Orrella dioscoreae: one gene and its partner. The protein of the gene in region 2 binds, or shares a complex with, the protein of the main gene of each other region. Links are inferred from orthologs where the notes say so. Each region holds a gene or a part of one and is shown on either strand. Other genes may lie near its edges. The genes, in order: metK and groL.

Region 1 (8,074 bases), 740 kb from region 2 along the record:
CGCATGAGGCGGTCTGTCGGGTGACGTTGCGGCTATTAGGCACCGACCACATGACATGACCAAGACAAGGGGCTAGGGGTTGTTGCGGCGCGGATAACCCTGGGCGCGGATGCGCACCCAGACCTCATGCTTTTCCGCTTCGTTCATGAAGACCCAATTGGCGACTTCCATGGCCGTGCGGCCGCAGCCCCGGCAGATGTCGTCATAGAGGGTGGAGCAGACCGCCACGCAGGGGGAATCCGTCGCGACGAACGTGCCGCGCGCGGTCTTGATCTCGATACGGTGGAGCGGGACGCCGCTGGCGGCAGCGGTGTCCCTGTCATCGGACGGGGCCGCCGCAGGGGGCGGCAAGAGGGAGTCGGGTGTTGCACACATCGCGTCAAGCTTAGCACCAGACCTTGCGGCCCCATTTTCTGTCCCTACGGCGGGTGCGTGAATGCCTGACCGGGCCATTGGCCGCCCGCCTCAGCTCCCGCCCAGGGCGTAGGCCTCCTCGAAGAAGTAGTCCTTCCAGGACGCAGGCAGGTGCTTGATCGCGCCCACCTGGTGCATGAACCGCGCAAAGGGGAAGGTGTTCTCGGGCACCAGCGTATAGCGGGTCTCGGGATTCTGGATCAGGGCCAGCACCTGCTCGCGCGGCAGGCTGGAGTCGCCCTGGCGCAGGAAGACATCGGCCGCCGCCTGCGGGTCGGCCTGAACGAATGTCTGCGCCTCGGCCAGCGCCGCCAGCACCGCGCGATAGGCCTTGGGCTCGCGCTCGCGGAAGCGGCTGGTCGCCCAGATCAGGTTGACCGTATGCGGGCCGCCCAGGATCTCGTAGGAACTGATGACCTTGTGCACCGACGGGTTGCGCAAGGCCAGCGTCGTGAAGGGCTCGCCCGCAAAGCTGCCCACGACGGCGTTGCCGCCCGCCAGCAGCACGCTGGTCGCGTCGGCATGCGGCAGCGCCACGGTCAGGGCGTCATAGCGATTGAACTGGGCCTGTCCATGCTGCTTGGCGGCCGCCATCTGCAACAGGCGGGCCTGGATGGAGACGTTCACCGCCGGCACCGCGATGCGATCGGCATCGGAGAAATCATCCAGGCTGCGGATGCGCGGCTGATTGGTGACCAGGTAGTGCGGCGTAGAGACGATGGCCGAGATCGCCTTCACCTCCTGCCGCCCGCGGGTCCGGTCCCACAAGGTCAGCAAGGGCGGCACGCCTCCCGTGCCCACGTCGATCGAGCCGGACAGCACGGCCTCGTTCATCGCCGCGCCGCCCGACAGGCGCTTCCACTCCACGGCGATATCGACGCCGGCAGCCTTGCCGTGCTTCTCGATCAACTTCTGGTCCTTGACCACGTTCCACAACAAGGAGCCCAGGCCGAACTGGTCTGCCACGGCGATGCGGGACGTGTCGGCCATCGCGGACGCGGCGCCCAGCATCAGGCTCGCACCGAGCAGTGCGACGCCCCATGCACGGACAAAGGAAAAACGAACCATGGAACCCATCACCTGAAAGAAAGGAAAGGAAAAGGCATGCACGCGCCCGCAAGGCACGCCTGTACAGGTGGCCATGGCGGGTACGTCACGACATGGAACCGACGGGCCTGGCGAGGACGCGCCCCGCCGTGTCAGGCTGCGACCGGCACCGCGGCAGGCGCCTGGCTGGGCGCGTCCACGCCAGGCCCGCGGCGCGCGACGCTGCGGCGGCCATCGATGCCCACGGCGGGTTCGCCCTCGACCGTCACCCGGCGAACCAGGCGCGGCTGGTCGCCATAGTCGTTGATGGCGAAATGCTGGGTGGCCCGGTTGTCCCAGATGGCGACGTCGTCCTTCTGCCAGGACCAGCGCACGGTGTTCTCGGGACGGATCACGCGCTGTTGGAAGATCTCGAACAGGCGGCTGGATTCGGTGGTGGGCAGGCCCACGATGCGACGCACGAAGTGCCCCAGCAGCAAGGCCCTCTCGCCGCTTTCCGGATGCACGTGCACCAGCGGATGCTCGGTTTCATAGACGGTGGCCTTGAACACCTCGTTGTGATGCTTCAAGCGGACGTCGCTGATGCCCGTGCGGCTCGCGCCATAGTCATAGTCGTTGCTGTGCACCGCCCACAGGCCGTCGGCCAGGCGTTGCAGGGACTCGGGCAGGTGGGCATACGCGGCGGCAGTGTTGGCCCAGATGGTGTCACCGCCATAGGCAGGCACGGTCACCGCACGCAGGATGCCGTACTTCGGGAAGGCCTCGGCGAACGTCACGTCGGTATGCCAGGAGTCGGCCCGGCCGCCGCCGCGCGATGCATCCAGCTCGAAGATGCGCGTGCCCGCGGGCGCCGGCACCGTGGGATGCGCCACGGTCCTGCCGAAGCGGTCGCCCACGCGCTGGTGCGCGGCATCGTCCAGATGCGACTGGCCGCGGAAGAACAGCACCTTGTAATGCAGCAAGGCCTGCCGGACCCGGCCGAAGACCTCGTCGGTCAATTCGTCGGACAGCCGCAGGCCACGCACCTCGCCGCCGATGCGGCCGGCTAGCGGGCGGATGTCCAGGCCAAAGGTGGGCAGGTCGGCGTGGGCGCTCATGGTGACTGTCTCCAGGCTATCGGGGAATGAAGGCCATCGCCAGGACGGCCGCACTGTCATCCTAGCGATGCCGCCATGCGCTCCCAACGAACGATTGGATATGTCGACATGCGGGAGATCGCGCCACGCACGGCCTTGCCCGCCGCGCGCATGAAAAAGGCGCCCCGCGGGGCGCCTCTGGCGATCAGGGCAGGCCGGAGCGACGGCCCGCCTCGACGATCACACTCAGACCGACTTCTTCAGCGCTTCGGCCTTGTCCGTGTGTTCCCACGTGAACTCGGGCTCGGCGCGGCCGAAGTGGCCATAGGCCGCCGTCTTGGTGTAGATGGGGCGCAGCAGGTCGAGCATGTTGACGATGCCCTTGGGGCGCAGATCGAAGTGCTCGCGCACGAGATTGGCGATCTGGTCATCGGGAATGATGCCCGTGCCTTCGGTATAGACCGTGATGTTGATGGGCTCGGCCACGCCGATGGCGTAGCTCACCTGCACCTGGCACTGGCGCGCCAGGCCGGCTGCCACCACGTTCTTGGCGACATAGCGCGCGGCATAGGCAGCCGAACGGTCGACCTTCGAGGGATCCTTGCCCGAGAACGCGCCACCACCGTGCGGGCATGCGCCGCCGTAGGTGTCGACGATGATCTTGCGGCCGGTCAAGCCGGCATCGCCTTGCGGGCCGCCGATGACGAAACGGCCGGTCGGATTGACCAGGAAGCGCGTCTTGTCGGTGATCAGGCCTTCGGGGAAGCTGGGGCGGATGATGTGCTCGATGACCGCGTCATGGATGTCGGACTGCGAGATCTCCGGCGCGTGCTGCGTCGACAGCACCACGGTGTCCACCTCGACGGGCTTGCCGTCGACGTAGCGGAAGGTGACCTGCGACTTCGCGTCGGGACGCAGCCACGGCAGGCGGCCGTCCTTGCGCAGTTCGCTCTGGCGCTGCACCAGGCGGTGCGAGTACCAGATGGGAGCGGGCATCAGGTCAGGGGTTTCGTCGCAGGCATAGCCGAACATCAGGCCCTGGTCGCCAGCGCCCTGGTTCAGGTAGTCCTCGGCGCTGCGGTCCACGCCCTGGGCGATATCGGGCGACTGCTTGTCGTAGGCGACCAGCACCGCGCAACCCTTGTAGTCGATGCCGAAATCGGTGTTGTCATAGCCGATGCGGCGGATCGTGTCGCGCGCGACCTGGATGTAGTCGACGTTGGCAGTGGTGGTGATCTCGCCTGCCAGCACGACGAGACCGGTATTGCACAGCGTCTCGGCGGCTACGCGAGCGTTCGGGTCTTGCGTGAAGATGGCGTCGAGCACGGCGTCCGAGATCTGGTCGGCGACCTTGTCGGGATGACCTTCGGAAACGGACTCGGAAGTGAAGAGGAAATCGTTCTGGGCCACGAGATGACGTCCTGTAAATGTGTCCGATAAACGGCACGGGTTGACTGAGGCGCGAAGCCCCAAATGCAACCGTAGTACGAACGCTTGGATCTGGGCGCGACGCTTTAGCGGTAGGAATGGACTGGCGGCCACCCCAGCTGGTTCAATGCCGGTGCCAGCATCTGGCAAGACAGGGAACCGCGGCCGCCCCGCAAGTTGTCGTTAACTCGGCGGCCAAAGTGATTTTAAGCGAAAATAGCACATGTTCTCGCGGATGGCGTCAGCAACCCCATGGCGCCCCGGCCCGGCGACGCCCTCCCCAGGCCTGCCGGCAAGCCTGTCCGCCCTCCCCATTCCCGACGCCCGCCGATGCTGCTGTTCCTGTTTCGCCTGCTGTCCCACCTGCCGCTCTCCCTCCTCCAGGGCCTGGGCCGACTGGTCGGACGTCTGGTCTATGCACTGCCCACCAAGTACCGCCAACGCCTGCGCGCCAATGCCGCCCAGGCGGGCTACGACTCGCCGGCCTTCGCGCGCCGGGCGGCGGGCGAGACCGGCGCGATGATCCTGGAACTGGCACGGGTCTGGTTCCGCAGCGATGACAGCCTGGCGCGCGTGCGCAGCAGCCCCGAGGACGAGGCGATGATCGCCGCGCTGCACGCGCAGGGCCGCGGCGTGCTGTACCTGACCCCCCACCTGGGCTGTTTCGAGATCACCGCCCGCTACAGGGTGCGCCGGCATCCGCTCACCGTCATGTTCCGGCCGCCGCGCAAGGCCGCGCTTGCCCCCGTCATGCAACTGGCGCGCGAATCCGCCGGCATGAAGGTCGTGCCGGCCAACCAGTCTGGCGTGCGGGCGTTCGTGCGCGCACTGCGCCAGGGGGAGGACATCGGCATGCTGCCCGACCAGGCGCCCGGCGAAGGCGAAGGCGTCTGGGCGCCCTTCTTCGGCCGCCAAGCCTATTCTGTCACCCTGCCGGCCCGGCTGGCCAGGCAGACGAACGCGCCCGTCGTGCTGGTCGCCGGTGAGCGTCTGCCCAAGGGCGCTGGCTGGCAGATGCATTACGTGCCCGTGCCCGAGCCTTTGCCCGAATCCCCCGAGGCGCAGGCGACGCTGATCAACCAGACCATGGAAAGCCTCATCCGCCGTTGCCCCGAGCAGTACCTCTGGGGGTACAACCGCTACAAGACGCCGAAAGGCGCACCCGCGGCCCCCGGCGCCCTGCCCTCGGAAGACGCGGCATGACGGACGACCGGCACCCATCCCTCGCGCCACCCGCCATCCCGCGCGGATGGAAATACCGCGCACTCAAAGCGCTGTTCACGTGGTTCGGAAACCGTTCCAACACGACTCGCCTGCGGCTCGGCAAACTGCTGGGGGGACTGTCCTACCGGCTGGTGCGGCCACGCGCCCGGGTTGCCCGCCGCAACCTGGAGATCTGTTTTCCCGAGCTGGACGCAGCCGCGCGCGAGCGCCTGCTGCGCGATCACTTCCATGCCCTGGCACAATCGGTCGTGGATCGCGGCGTACTGTGGTTTGCCCCCCCCGAACGCGTGCGCGAACTGGTTTCCCTGTCGGGCTACGAGGAAAACCTGAAGCCACTGGTCGCCGCCCGCCAGTCCTGCATCCTCCTCGCCCCGCACTTCATCGCGCTGGATGCCGCAGCCTCTCGCCTGACCATGGAAACGCCGAGCGGCGCCACCATGTACTCACCACAAAGCGACCCCGACGTCGATGCGCTGGTACGTGAAGGCCGGGCCCGCTTCAACGACGTCCACCTGGTCAACCGCCGGGACGGCGTGCGGCCCCTGCTGCGCCACGTGAAAGCGGGCCGCCCCCTGTACTACCTGCCCGACATGGATTTCGGCCGCAAGGGTTCCCTCTTCGTTCCTTTCTTCGGAACGCCGGCGGCCACCATCCCCGCCACCGCGCAACTTGCCAGCACGTGGAAGCTGCCCGTGCTGCCTATCCGCGGCAGTTGGAATCCTGCCACCGGCCGCTATCACATCGAGGTTCTGCCCGCCCTGGCGGACTTCCCGGGCGAGGACGGCCTGGAGGCGGCCACCGCCCGGATCAACCGGATGGTCGAGGACTGGACGCGCGACATGCCCAGCCAATACTACTGGGTGCACCGCCGCTTCAAGACCCGCCCCCCTGGCGAACCCGGCCTCTATTGAGGCGGTTGCAACATCCGCGCCGGGCACGCCATCGCCCGCCAACTAGGCGATAATGGCGGGATGACTTGGCCATTCACCAAAATGCACGGCGCGGGCAACGACTTCATCGTGCTCGACGGCGTACGTTCGCCCATCCAGATGACGGCGGCGCGTGCCCGCGCGCTCGCCGACCGGCACCTCGGCATCGGCGCCGACCAGATCCTGCTGGTCGAGCCCGCCACGCGCCCCGATGCCGACTTCCGCTATCGCATCTTCAACGCGGACGGCAGCGAGGTCGAGCACTGCGGCAACGGCGCCCGCTGCTTCGTGCGCTTCGTGCACGAGCAGGGCTTGTCCAGCAAGAACCCGCTGCGCGCCGAGATCGCCACGGGCGTCATCGTGCTGGACGCAACGGCGGACGGCCGCGTGACGGTCGACATGGGCCTCACCTGCTACGAGCCCGCCGCGCTGCCCTTCGACACCACCGGCCTGGCCTCGCGGCCCGAGCACGCCGACACGCTGTGGGAACTGCCGCTGGACGAGGCCGCCACGCCGGGCGGCCCCGCGTCGGTGCTGCTGTCCCTGGTCGCCATCTCGAATCCCCATGCGGTGCAGGTGGTCGACGACGTCGACACGGCACCTGTCGGCCGCGTCGGCCCCTACATCGAATCGCATCCGCGCTTTGCCAAGCGCGTGAACGCGGGCTTCATGCAGGTCGTCGACCGTCACACCATCCGCCTGCGCGTCCATGAACGCGGCGCGGGCGAAACCCTGGCCTGTGGCACGGGCGCCTGCGCGGCAGTGGCCGCCGGCATCCGCCGTGGCCTGCTCGATTCGCCCGTGGCCGTGCACACGCGCGGTGGCGTGCTCGATATCGCCCTGCTGGGCGACAGCCTGCGCATGACCGGCCCCGCCACGACCGTTTTCTCGGGCACCGTGGACGTCGACGCCCTGGTGGCATCGCTGCCCGCCCAACCCTGACACCCTGGCCGCGCGGCCGGCATGCGCCGCGCGGTTCCGTCCGGACACCCCTGGGGCCGACACGCCCCTGGCAATGCCCGATACTGAAAGAAGGACGCCCCAGCAATGAGCACTGCCGCGACGCACGCCGACGAACTCTCCGCCGAGACCGTTGCCCGTTTCCTCCAGGACCACCCCGCTTTCCTCCAGGAGCACGCCGAGGTCTTCGCGACCCTCGAAGTGCCGCACCCGCACCAGAGCCGCGCCATCTCGCTGGGCGAGCGCCAGATCCTCACGCTGCGCGAGCGCCAGCGCGAACTGGAATGGCGCCTGAACGAACTCGTGCACAACGCCTCCACCAACGAAGGCATCGGCGCCCAGGTACAGCAGTGGTGCGAGCGCCTGCTGGCGGAACAGCACGCCGAGCGCCTGCCCGCGCTGGTCACGCTGGGCCTGGCCGAGGTCTTCGACCTGAAGGACGTCGGCCTGCGCCTGTGGGCCCCGCTGGCCATCGAAGGCGGCACCGCCGGCGAACCCGTCTCGGACACGCTGCGCGCCTATGCCGATGCCTTGAAGGCGCCTTATTGCGGTCCTGCCGTGCCCGCCCAGGCGGGCAAGGAACCCGCCACGCCGGGTGAAGCCGAGGCCTGCGCGGAAGCCGCCGCCTGGCTGGCGACGCCGCCTGGCTCGATGGCGCTGGTGCCGCTGCGTCCCACGCCCGACTCGCCCGCTTTCGGCCTGCTGGTGCTGGGTTCGCCCGACGCCGAGCGCTTCGCGGCCGGCATGGGCACCTCCTTCCTCGCCCGCATCGGCCGCCTGGGCAGCGCCGCGCTGGCACGCCTCACGCCGCAGGCCTGAGCGCATCGTGGGCGCCGCTTCCGCAACCAGCGCGGCAGCGCCCGCGGGCACGCCGCCCACTGCCTCGCAAGGCCTGCCCGACAGCATGGCGCGCTGGTTGTCCCACCTGGAGACCGCGCGCCGCTATTCCCCGCACACGCTTGCCGGCTACCGTCACGATCTCGCCCGTCTCGTCTC
Region 2 (8,218 bases):
TCCATTACGACCTGAAGGGCGAACACCTGCCCGGCCGTTCGCCACTCACCGAGCACCCCATTCCTGTATTCAGCTGGTTCGACGGCAAGCTCAGTTGCCGCTACCTGCGCAACGCCTTCGAACCCGCCTTCGAGAAGCGCGGCACGCCAGCCACCCCAGAACAGGTGGAGGCGATGAACCTGTTCGATGAGCTGGCTGGCAGCCAGGACCTGTGCTTCGAGATGGCCATGGAGCCCGGCGACATGCAGCTCCTGAACAATCACGTCATCGTGCACTCGCGCACGGCCTTCGAGGACTACGAAGACGAAGACAAGAAGCGTCACCTGTTGCGCCTGTGGCTGCGCACCGACTATCGACCGCTTGCGCCGAACTTCGCGGAGCGCTTCGGCCCCGGCACCGCCCGCATGGGCGTGCCCACCCCAGAAGCCTTCGGCCTGCCGCCACGCCCGCCGCTGGAACACGGCCTGCCCGAGCCCGCGATGGGCCACTGATATCCGCGCGCCGTGTCACCGGCGTTCATCCGCCCACAGAAGAAACCATGCATCAAGACTCCATCGTCATCACGGAAGAGAAGATCCACCCCGATGCCGTCGCCCTGCTCAAGGACTATCGTCTTTGCTACACCGGCGCGCGGTTTTCCCAGGAAGAACTGGTCGCGCTCGTCGAGCGTGAACAGCCCGTCGCCATCCTGTCCCGCTATGGGCAGATCAATGAACAAGTGCAATCAGCCTCGCGCAAGCTGAAAGTCATCGGCCGGCACGGCGTCGGCATGGATGCCATCGATCAAGCTGCCGCCAGGCGACTGGGCGTGCAAGCCATTGCCGCCACCGGCTCGAACAGCCAGTCCGTGGCAGAGCTCGCGCTCGGACTCATCCTGGCCTGCGCCCGGCGCATCTGCTGGCTGGACGCCCGCATGCACGAAGGACACTGGGACAAGCAAGGCTACGTCGGCTTCGAACTGTCCGGCGCGACGCTGGGCGTGGTGGGCTGCGGCGCGATAGGCAGACGCGTGGCCCGCTTCGGCCAGGCCATCGGGATGCGTGTGCTCGTCAACGACCCTTACCTCGACGGCCATCAGCTCCCCGAAGGCGTCACGCAGGTCGAACTGGAAGCCTTGCTGACCGCCAGCGACGTCGTCTCCCTGCACTGCCCGCTGGATGACTCCACCCGGAACCTGCTGGATGCGCGTCGGCTGGGCTTGCTACGCAAGGGTGCCATCGTGGTGAACACCGCGCGCGCCGGCATGATCGACGAGGCCGCCATCCGCGAGAAACTGCATGCCGGTGAACTCCATCTGGGACTCGACTGTTTCGTGCATGAGCCGATCAACGCCGAGTCACCCTGGGTGGACACCCCCAACGCCGTCCTGACGCCCCACATCGGCGGAACGACCAATGGCGGCTTGCGGGGCATGGCCGTAGGCGCCGCCCAGAACATCCTTTCCGTCCTGCGCGGCTGAGCCCGGCAAGCTTTCAGAAAAACAAAGAAGCAGTACCCCGCGCAACGCGGCATATATCAATAACAACGGAGACAACCATGCGCAGGATCTTGATGCTTTGCCTGATGTTCTGTTCCTATGCGGTCCCCCCGGCCCAGGCAGAGGAATTTCCCACCCGCCCCTTGCGGCTGATCGTTCCCTACACCGCCGGCGGCGCCCTGGACAACATCGCCCGGATATTCGCAGAGGCCCTGGGCAAGAATCTTGGCCAGTCGGTCGTCGTTGAAAACCGCCCCGGCGGCAACAACCTGATTGCCACCCGCGCGCTGCAAAGCAGCAGCCCTGACGGCTATACCTTGATGCTGACCACGAACGGCACGATGTCCATCGCACCGGTGCTCTACGCGAACACGCCCTATGACCCGCTGAAGGACTTCTCCCACGTCGGCCTGGTCTCCAGCTATCCGTACGTGCTGGTCAGCAAGGCAGGCGCCTTTCCCGACTTCGCTACCGTATTGCAGCGGGCCGCCGCAAAACCGGAGAGCGTATCGATGGCGTACACGGGCCATGTGAAATCACTGTCGGTCGACTGGCTGAGCGTCCTGACCCAGTCCAAGATCCTGAAGGTGCCGTACAAGGGAGACAACGACGTGATCAGCGACCTGGCGGGCGGCCGGGTCGACATCGCGATGATCGGCCCCTCGGTGGCCATGCCCCTGGTCACCGAAAAAAAACTGGACGCCCTTGCCGTCACGTCGAAGGCACGCTTGCCCGCGCTGCCCGACGTTCCTGCGGTGAACGAATCCGTTGCAGGATTCCAGGTGGATGTGTGGACGGGGCTGGTGAGCCACCAGAAGGCCCCCGAAGCGAGTCTGGAAGTGCTGCGCAGCGCGTTGACGAAGACGCTTCAGGATCCTGCATTCCAGGAACGTCTGAGCCAGACGGGAGATACGGTGCTGATGGGTAACGGGCCGGCATTCCAGCAACGGATTGCCGATGATCTGGCGCTTTGGGGGAAGGTGATGAAGGACGGGGGGATTCAGCCGATCACGCAGTGACGGTTGGGGTGAACTCAGGACGGGCAGCCCTTATGCTGCCCGATTCTGCAGGTAGAGGCCGCGAAAGAACACGGCCATGTTCGGCCACCAGACTGTAGACCTGTCTGTTTCCCACGCGGCTAGCGGGTCGTCTTCATATTTACTGAAGAACGCCTTGCAGACGCGCGGCGAAGCCGCTTCGCGATAGTCCAACAGGATCGCCTCGCTGCCGGCGCAGGCAATCGCGATCAGCCTTGGGTCAAGGTTGCTGCAATCCAGGTTGCCCTGATCTAGGTCCTCCCATTCCGCGGGCAGGCGTTCACGCAACGGTGCGACGTCCTCCAGCGCCAGATACTGATGGGTTGCCTGGGGAATGGGCACGACGTCGCTGCTATGGGGGTTGCTCATGTCTCCCCAATAGAGGGTTCCCACCCAGCCGCCGTTGAAGTGCTTGTATACGTTGCGCCATGGCATTGGCAGGCGAACGCCCAGTCGGTCTTCTTGCGCGGCAATCTGCGCTTCCGTTAAGCGTCCACTGTCCTTGACGCCAACCCGTCTTTGCCACACACGTTGTTTTATCAATTCGGGATCTGTTTCGGGTTCGATCTCCGTGTGTTGGTCCAGGTACCAGGTGAAAATGTTGTTCACTTCCACACGTGTGGTTGGTTGCTTCAAGCGTTTTGCTTCGCGGCGTAGGTCTGCTTGGACTCGGCGCTCGTTCGGAATCTCTTCAGCCTGGCGCTCTTCCAGCATGCGACGGAAAAGCTGCTCGGTTTCGAGGGGTTCTGAAGGGGAGGGGGAAGATATTAATGTCGTCATTTTCCGTAGACCCCTTGGGGGGCTGAATCAGATCAGGTCGCTACGGCGTCTGTTCCAGCACAACAAGAAGGCTGGAACACTCCGGGAGCTCCCCCTTAATTGGGCTGTGGCATAGGTATTGGATACAAAAGTTGAACAAGGCATTAGCACACCCTGTGGCAATTGGCCTTACCCTGAGTTTGACACGCGGAGACGAACTTCCGGAGCGAAATCCAGCTGGAGACCGTACCACTGCTCGCTAAAAGTGGAGGGATTACCCTGCCGCCTACGACCACCGAGCCAATTCCAAACTCGATGAACTTCGACAGCTGGCGCAAGTTCCAACTTAGATAAAAGTCTCCCCCTCCCCCCTTGAACCCAGCCAAACCATCCCTATAATTAGCACTCATCAGTCGAGAGTGCTAACAACCCTCCGGCTGGGGCAATTTCCTAATTTTCCACCCAACCTATTGATTTAACAGGAGTTCTTCATGGCCCTGCGTCCCCTGCATGATCGCGTGATCATCAAGCGTCTGGACAACGAGCGCAAAACTGCCTCGGGCATCGTCATCCCTGAAAGCGCGGCTGAGAAGCCCGATCAAGGTGAAGTCCTGGCCGTCGGCCCGGGCAAGAAGACGGAAGACGGCAAAGTCCTGCCGGTCGACCTGAAGGTCGGCGACAAGGTGCTGTTCGGCAAGTACGCCGGCCAGTCCGTCAAGGTCGATGGCGAGGAACTGCTCGTCATCCGCGAGGAAGAAATTCTCGCCGTGATCCAGTAATTCTTCTCGACAACCGAATCCATAAAGGAAGCTGCAAATGGCTGCCAAGCAAGTTCTGTTCGGCGATGACGCTCGCGTGCGTATCGTCCGTGGCGTGAATGTCCTCGCCAACGCTGTCAAGACGACCCTGGGCCCCAAGGGCCGCAACGTGGTGCTGGAGCGCTCGTTCGGCGCCCCCACGGTGACCAAGGACGGCGTGTCCGTCGCCAAGGAAATCGAACTGAAGGACAAGTTCGAGAACATCGGCGCCCAGCTGGTGAAGGACGTTGCCTCGAAGACCAGCGACAACGCCGGTGACGGCACCACGACCGCCACGGTCCTGGCCCAAGCCATCGTCCAGGAAGGCCTGAAGTACGTGGCCGCCGGCTTCAACCCCATCGACCTGAAGCGCGGCATCGACAAGGCTGTCGCCGCCGCCGTCGCCGAGCTGCAAAAGCAAAGCAAGCCCGTCACGACCTCGAAGGAAATCGCGCAAGTCGGCTCGATCTCGGCCAACAGCGACTCCTCCATCGGCCAGATCATCGCTGACGCGATGGACAAGGTGGGCAAGGAAGGCGTCATTACCGTCGAAGACGGCAAGTCGCTGGAAAACGAGCTGGACGTCGTCGAAGGCATGCAATTCGACCGCGGCTACCTGTCGCCCTACTTCATCAACAACCCGGACAAGCAAGTTGCCGCCCTGGATGACCCGTTCATCCTGATCTTCGACAAGAAGATCAGCAACATCCGCGACCTGCTGCCCGTGCTGGAACAAGTCGCCAAGTCGAGCCGCCCCCTGCTGATCATCGCCGAGGACGTCGAGGGCGAAGCCCTGGCCACCCTGGTCGTGAACAACATCCGTGGCATCCTGAAGACCACCGCCGTCAAGGCGCCTGGCTTCGGCGACCGCCGCAAGGCCATCCTGGAAGACATCGCCATCCTGACCGGCGGCACCGTGATCTCGGAAGAGACCGGCCTGTCGCTCGAGAAGGCCACGCTAGCCGAACTGGGCCAAGCCAAGCGCATCGAAGTGGGTAAGGAAAACACCACGATCATCGACGGCGCCGGCGATGCCAAGTCGATCGAAGCCCGCGTGAAGCAAGTGCGCATCCAGATCGAGGAAGCCACCTCGGACTACGATCGCGAAAAGCTGCAAGAGCGCGTGGCCAAGCTGGCTGGCGGCGTGGCCGTCATCCGCGTCGGTGCCGCCACCGAAGTGGAAATGAAGGAAAAGAAGGCCCGCGTTGAAGACGCCCTGCACGCTACCCGCGCCGCAGTGGAAGAAGGCGTCGTGGCCGGCGGCGGCGTGGCACTGCTGCGCGCCAAGCAAGCCATCGCTGACCTGAAGGGCGACACCCCCGACCAGAACGCCGGCATCAAGCTGATCCTGCGCGCTGTGGAAGAGCCCCTGCGCACCATCGTCATCAACGCCGGCGAAGAAGCCAGCGTGGTGGTCGACACCGTGCTGAAGGGCAAGGGCAACTACGGCTACAACGCCGCGACCGGCGAGTACACCGACCTGGTCGAGCAAGGCGTGCTGGACCCCACCAAGGTGACCCGCACCGCCCTGCAGAACGCCGCTTCGGTGGCCAGCCTGCTGCTGACGGCTGAAGCCGCCGTGGTGGAACTGGCTGAAGACAAGCCCGCTGCCCCGGCCATGCCCGGCGGCATGGGTGGCATGGGCGGCATGGACTTCTAAGAAGTCCTTGCCTGCCACGACCGGCATGCCGGTCGTGGCGCAAGCCAGTCAAAACAGCCCGGGTGCGAACCCGGGCTGTTTTTTTTTGCTATCAGTGGATATGCGATTCCCGCGCCAGGGTCTTGCCCAGCAGGCGCAAGGTGCTGGAGCAGGCCACCGCGGCCGGCGACAAGGGCGCCCCGCGCAGATACGCCAAGCCGATGTCCATGGACGGCACCGGATCCGAGACCGCGGTCCGGCTGATGCGTCCGCCGTCGTGCGACCAGGGCCGGAAGACCAGGTCCGACAGGATGGTGACGCCCACGTCCTGGGCCACCAGGCTGCGGATCGCTTCGATGGATTTGGTGCGAAACACCACCTTGGGCGTCAGGCCCGTCGCGGCCCAATAGCGGCTGACCGTCTCGACATGCTCGTCCATGTCCAGCAGCACGAACGGCTTCTCGGCGACATCGGCCAGCGAGACCGCCCCGCCTCCCGCAAAGGGATGGTGCACCGAGGTCCAAAGCCGCCGCTCCGAGCGCAGCAGGGTTTCGCGGGTGATCTCGGGCGTGTCGGACAGGTTGGACACCAGCACGATGGCGAAATCGAATTCTCCCTTCGCCAGGCCGTGCTCGATCTGCACGCGATCGAGCTCGACGGGCTCGATCTCGACCTTCGGGAGCTGCCGGCGCGCCACATCGATGATGCGCGGCAGCATGTATTCGGACACGGTGTCGGTGATGCCTAGCCTGACCTTGCCGGTGACCGCCGAGACCGATTCATGCACTTCTTCAAGCGCGACGTCGAGCGTGCGCAGGATGTGCTCGGCATGCCGCAGGAAGCCGTCGCCCTGCACCGTCAGCCGCAAGCCGTTGGCGTGGCGCGTGAACAGCGGCGCATTCAGGGCGGTTTCCAGGCTGCGCAGGGAGGTGGTCAAGGTGGGCTGGCTGACGAAACAGCGCTGGGCCGCGCGCGAGACCTGGCCGGTGGCGGCGGCCGCGACGAAGTGCTGGAGCTGCTTGAGGGTGATCGACATAGAAAATCCCTATATCCATCTATAAAAAATAGAGATTATCAATTTTTGGCGGGTGGCCCTAGCATCTTCCCCCGCGGCGCCCGCAAGGCCTGCGCAGAAATCCGACTCATAAAACTTGAAGATTCTGGGGAAAACATGTCATCGACGACCAAGTCCGGCGGCCTACCCGCGCGCCAATCCGAGCAGCAACCTCCTGGCAGCGATGGCGACATCGGCCTGCTGACCCGCCTGGGCCTGCGCTTTACCGCCTGGGCGGAAAAGTGGTTCCCGGACGCTTTCGTGTTTGCCGCGCTGGCCGTGGCGGTGGTGTCGATTGCGGCCATGATCAACGGCTCCAGCCCGGTCGCCGTGTCCAAGGCTTTCGGTGACGGCTTCTGGAGCCTGATCGTCTTCACGATGCAGATGGCGCTGGTGGCCATCGGCGGCTATGCGGTCGCGACCTCGCCGCCCGCCGCCCGCCTGATCGCGCGCCTGGCTGCCATTCCCCGCACGGGCCGCTCGGCCGTGGGCTACGTGGCGGCGATCAGCATGATCCTGTCGCTGTTCAACTGGGGCGTGTCGCTGATCTTCAGCGCGCTGTATGCCCGCGCGCTGGCCCGCCGTGAAGACCTGCGCATGGATTACCGCGCGGCTGGCGCGGCGGCCTACCTGGGCCTGGGCGCCACCTGGGCGCTGGGCATCAGCTCGTCGGCCGCGCAGCTGCAGGCCAACCCCGGCAGCCTGCCCAAGAGCATCCTGGACATCACGGGCGTCATCCCGTTCAGCGAGACCATTTTCCTGTGGCAGTCGCTGGTGATGGCGCTGGTGCTGATCGTCGTGTCGATTGCCATCTCGCTGTGGTCGGCGCCCAAGGGCCAGCATGCCAAGACCGCGCAGGACCTGGGCGTGTCGCTGGACGATGCGCCGCCCGCCGCCGCGGAGCCCGGCGCCAAGCCGCGCCCCGGCGAGTTCTTCGAGCGCAGCCCGCTGCTGACGCTGCTGCTGTGCGCGCTGGGCTTCGGCTGGCTGGTGCAGGAGTTCATGACCAAGAACCCGATGGTGGCGATCTCGGGCCTGAACACCTACAACCTGATGTTCCTGATGATCGGGCTGCTGCTGCACTGGCGGCCCCGCAACTTCCTGGCCTCGGTGGCCAAGGCCGTGCCCTCGACGGTCGGCGTGATCATCCAGTTCCCGCTGTATGGCGCCATCGCGTCCATCATGACGTCCACGCCGGTGGGCGGCGTGTCGCTGTCGGACCGCATCGCGCATCTGTTCGTGAGCATCTCCAACACCGAGACCTTCGCGGTGGTGATGGGTGCCTATTCCGCCATCCTGGGCTTCTTCATTCCCTCCGGCGGCGGCAAGTGGATCATCGAGGCGCCCTATGTGATGCAGGCGGCGAATGACCTGCAGGTGCACCTGGGCTGGGCGGTGCAGGTGTACAACGCCGCGGAAGCGCTGCCCAACCTGATCAACCCGTTCTGGATGCTG

The links.
Region 1: the proteins of groL (region 2) and metK are in contact, whole or in part, in a cryo-EM structure (PDB 8P4O), measured with the Escherichia coli proteins. The link is inferred for Orrella dioscoreae from one-to-one orthologs.

The regions. Positions count from the first base shown.
Region 1 is NZ_LT907988.1:4,694,923-4,702,996, forward strand. What follows is about bases 1,866-4,670. They hold metK (methionine adenosyltransferase), read right to left. Parts: upstream 3,948-4,670; coding sequence 2,784-3,947; downstream 1,866-2,783. Other genes in these bases: ODI_RS21500 (TauD/TfdA dioxygenase family protein), read right to left, coding at 1,866-2,558; ODI_RS21510 (lysophospholipid acyltransferase family protein), read left to right, coding at 4,296-4,670. Outside these bases: ODI_RS21485 (glycosyltransferase family 4 protein), read right to left, coding at 1-5; ODI_RS21490 (DUF1289 domain-containing protein), read right to left, coding at 73-279; ODI_RS21495 (ABC transporter substrate-binding protein), read right to left, coding at 466-1,482; more of ODI_RS21500, read right to left, coding at 1,614-1,865; more of ODI_RS21510, read left to right, coding at 4,671-5,168; ODI_RS21515 (lysophospholipid acyltransferase family protein), read left to right, coding at 5,165-6,100; dapF (diaminopimelate epimerase), read left to right, coding at 6,161-7,060; ODI_RS21525 (DUF484 family protein), read left to right, coding at 7,166-7,897; tyrosine recombinase XerC, read left to right, coding at 7,983-8,074. UniProt on the Escherichia coli protein: Catalyzes the formation of S-adenosylmethionine (AdoMet) from methionine and ATP.
Region 2 is NZ_LT907988.1:3,956,954-3,965,171, forward strand. Bases 3,461-6,409 are described here. They hold groL (chaperonin GroEL), read left to right. Parts: upstream 3,461-4,089; coding sequence 4,090-5,730; downstream 5,731-6,409. Other genes in these bases: ODI_RS18335 (co-chaperone GroES), read left to right, coding at 3,765-4,052; ODI_RS18345 (LysR family transcriptional regulator), read right to left, coding at 5,822-6,409. Also shown: ODI_RS18315 (TauD/TfdA family dioxygenase), read left to right, coding at 1-491; ODI_RS18320 (hydroxyacid dehydrogenase), read left to right, coding at 539-1,459; ODI_RS18325 (Bug family tripartite tricarboxylate transporter substrate binding protein), read left to right, coding at 1,537-2,496; ODI_RS18330 (SMI1/KNR4 family protein), read right to left, coding at 2,527-3,228; more of ODI_RS18345, read right to left, coding at 6,410-6,745; ODI_RS18350 (short-chain fatty acid transporter), read left to right, coding at 6,881-8,218.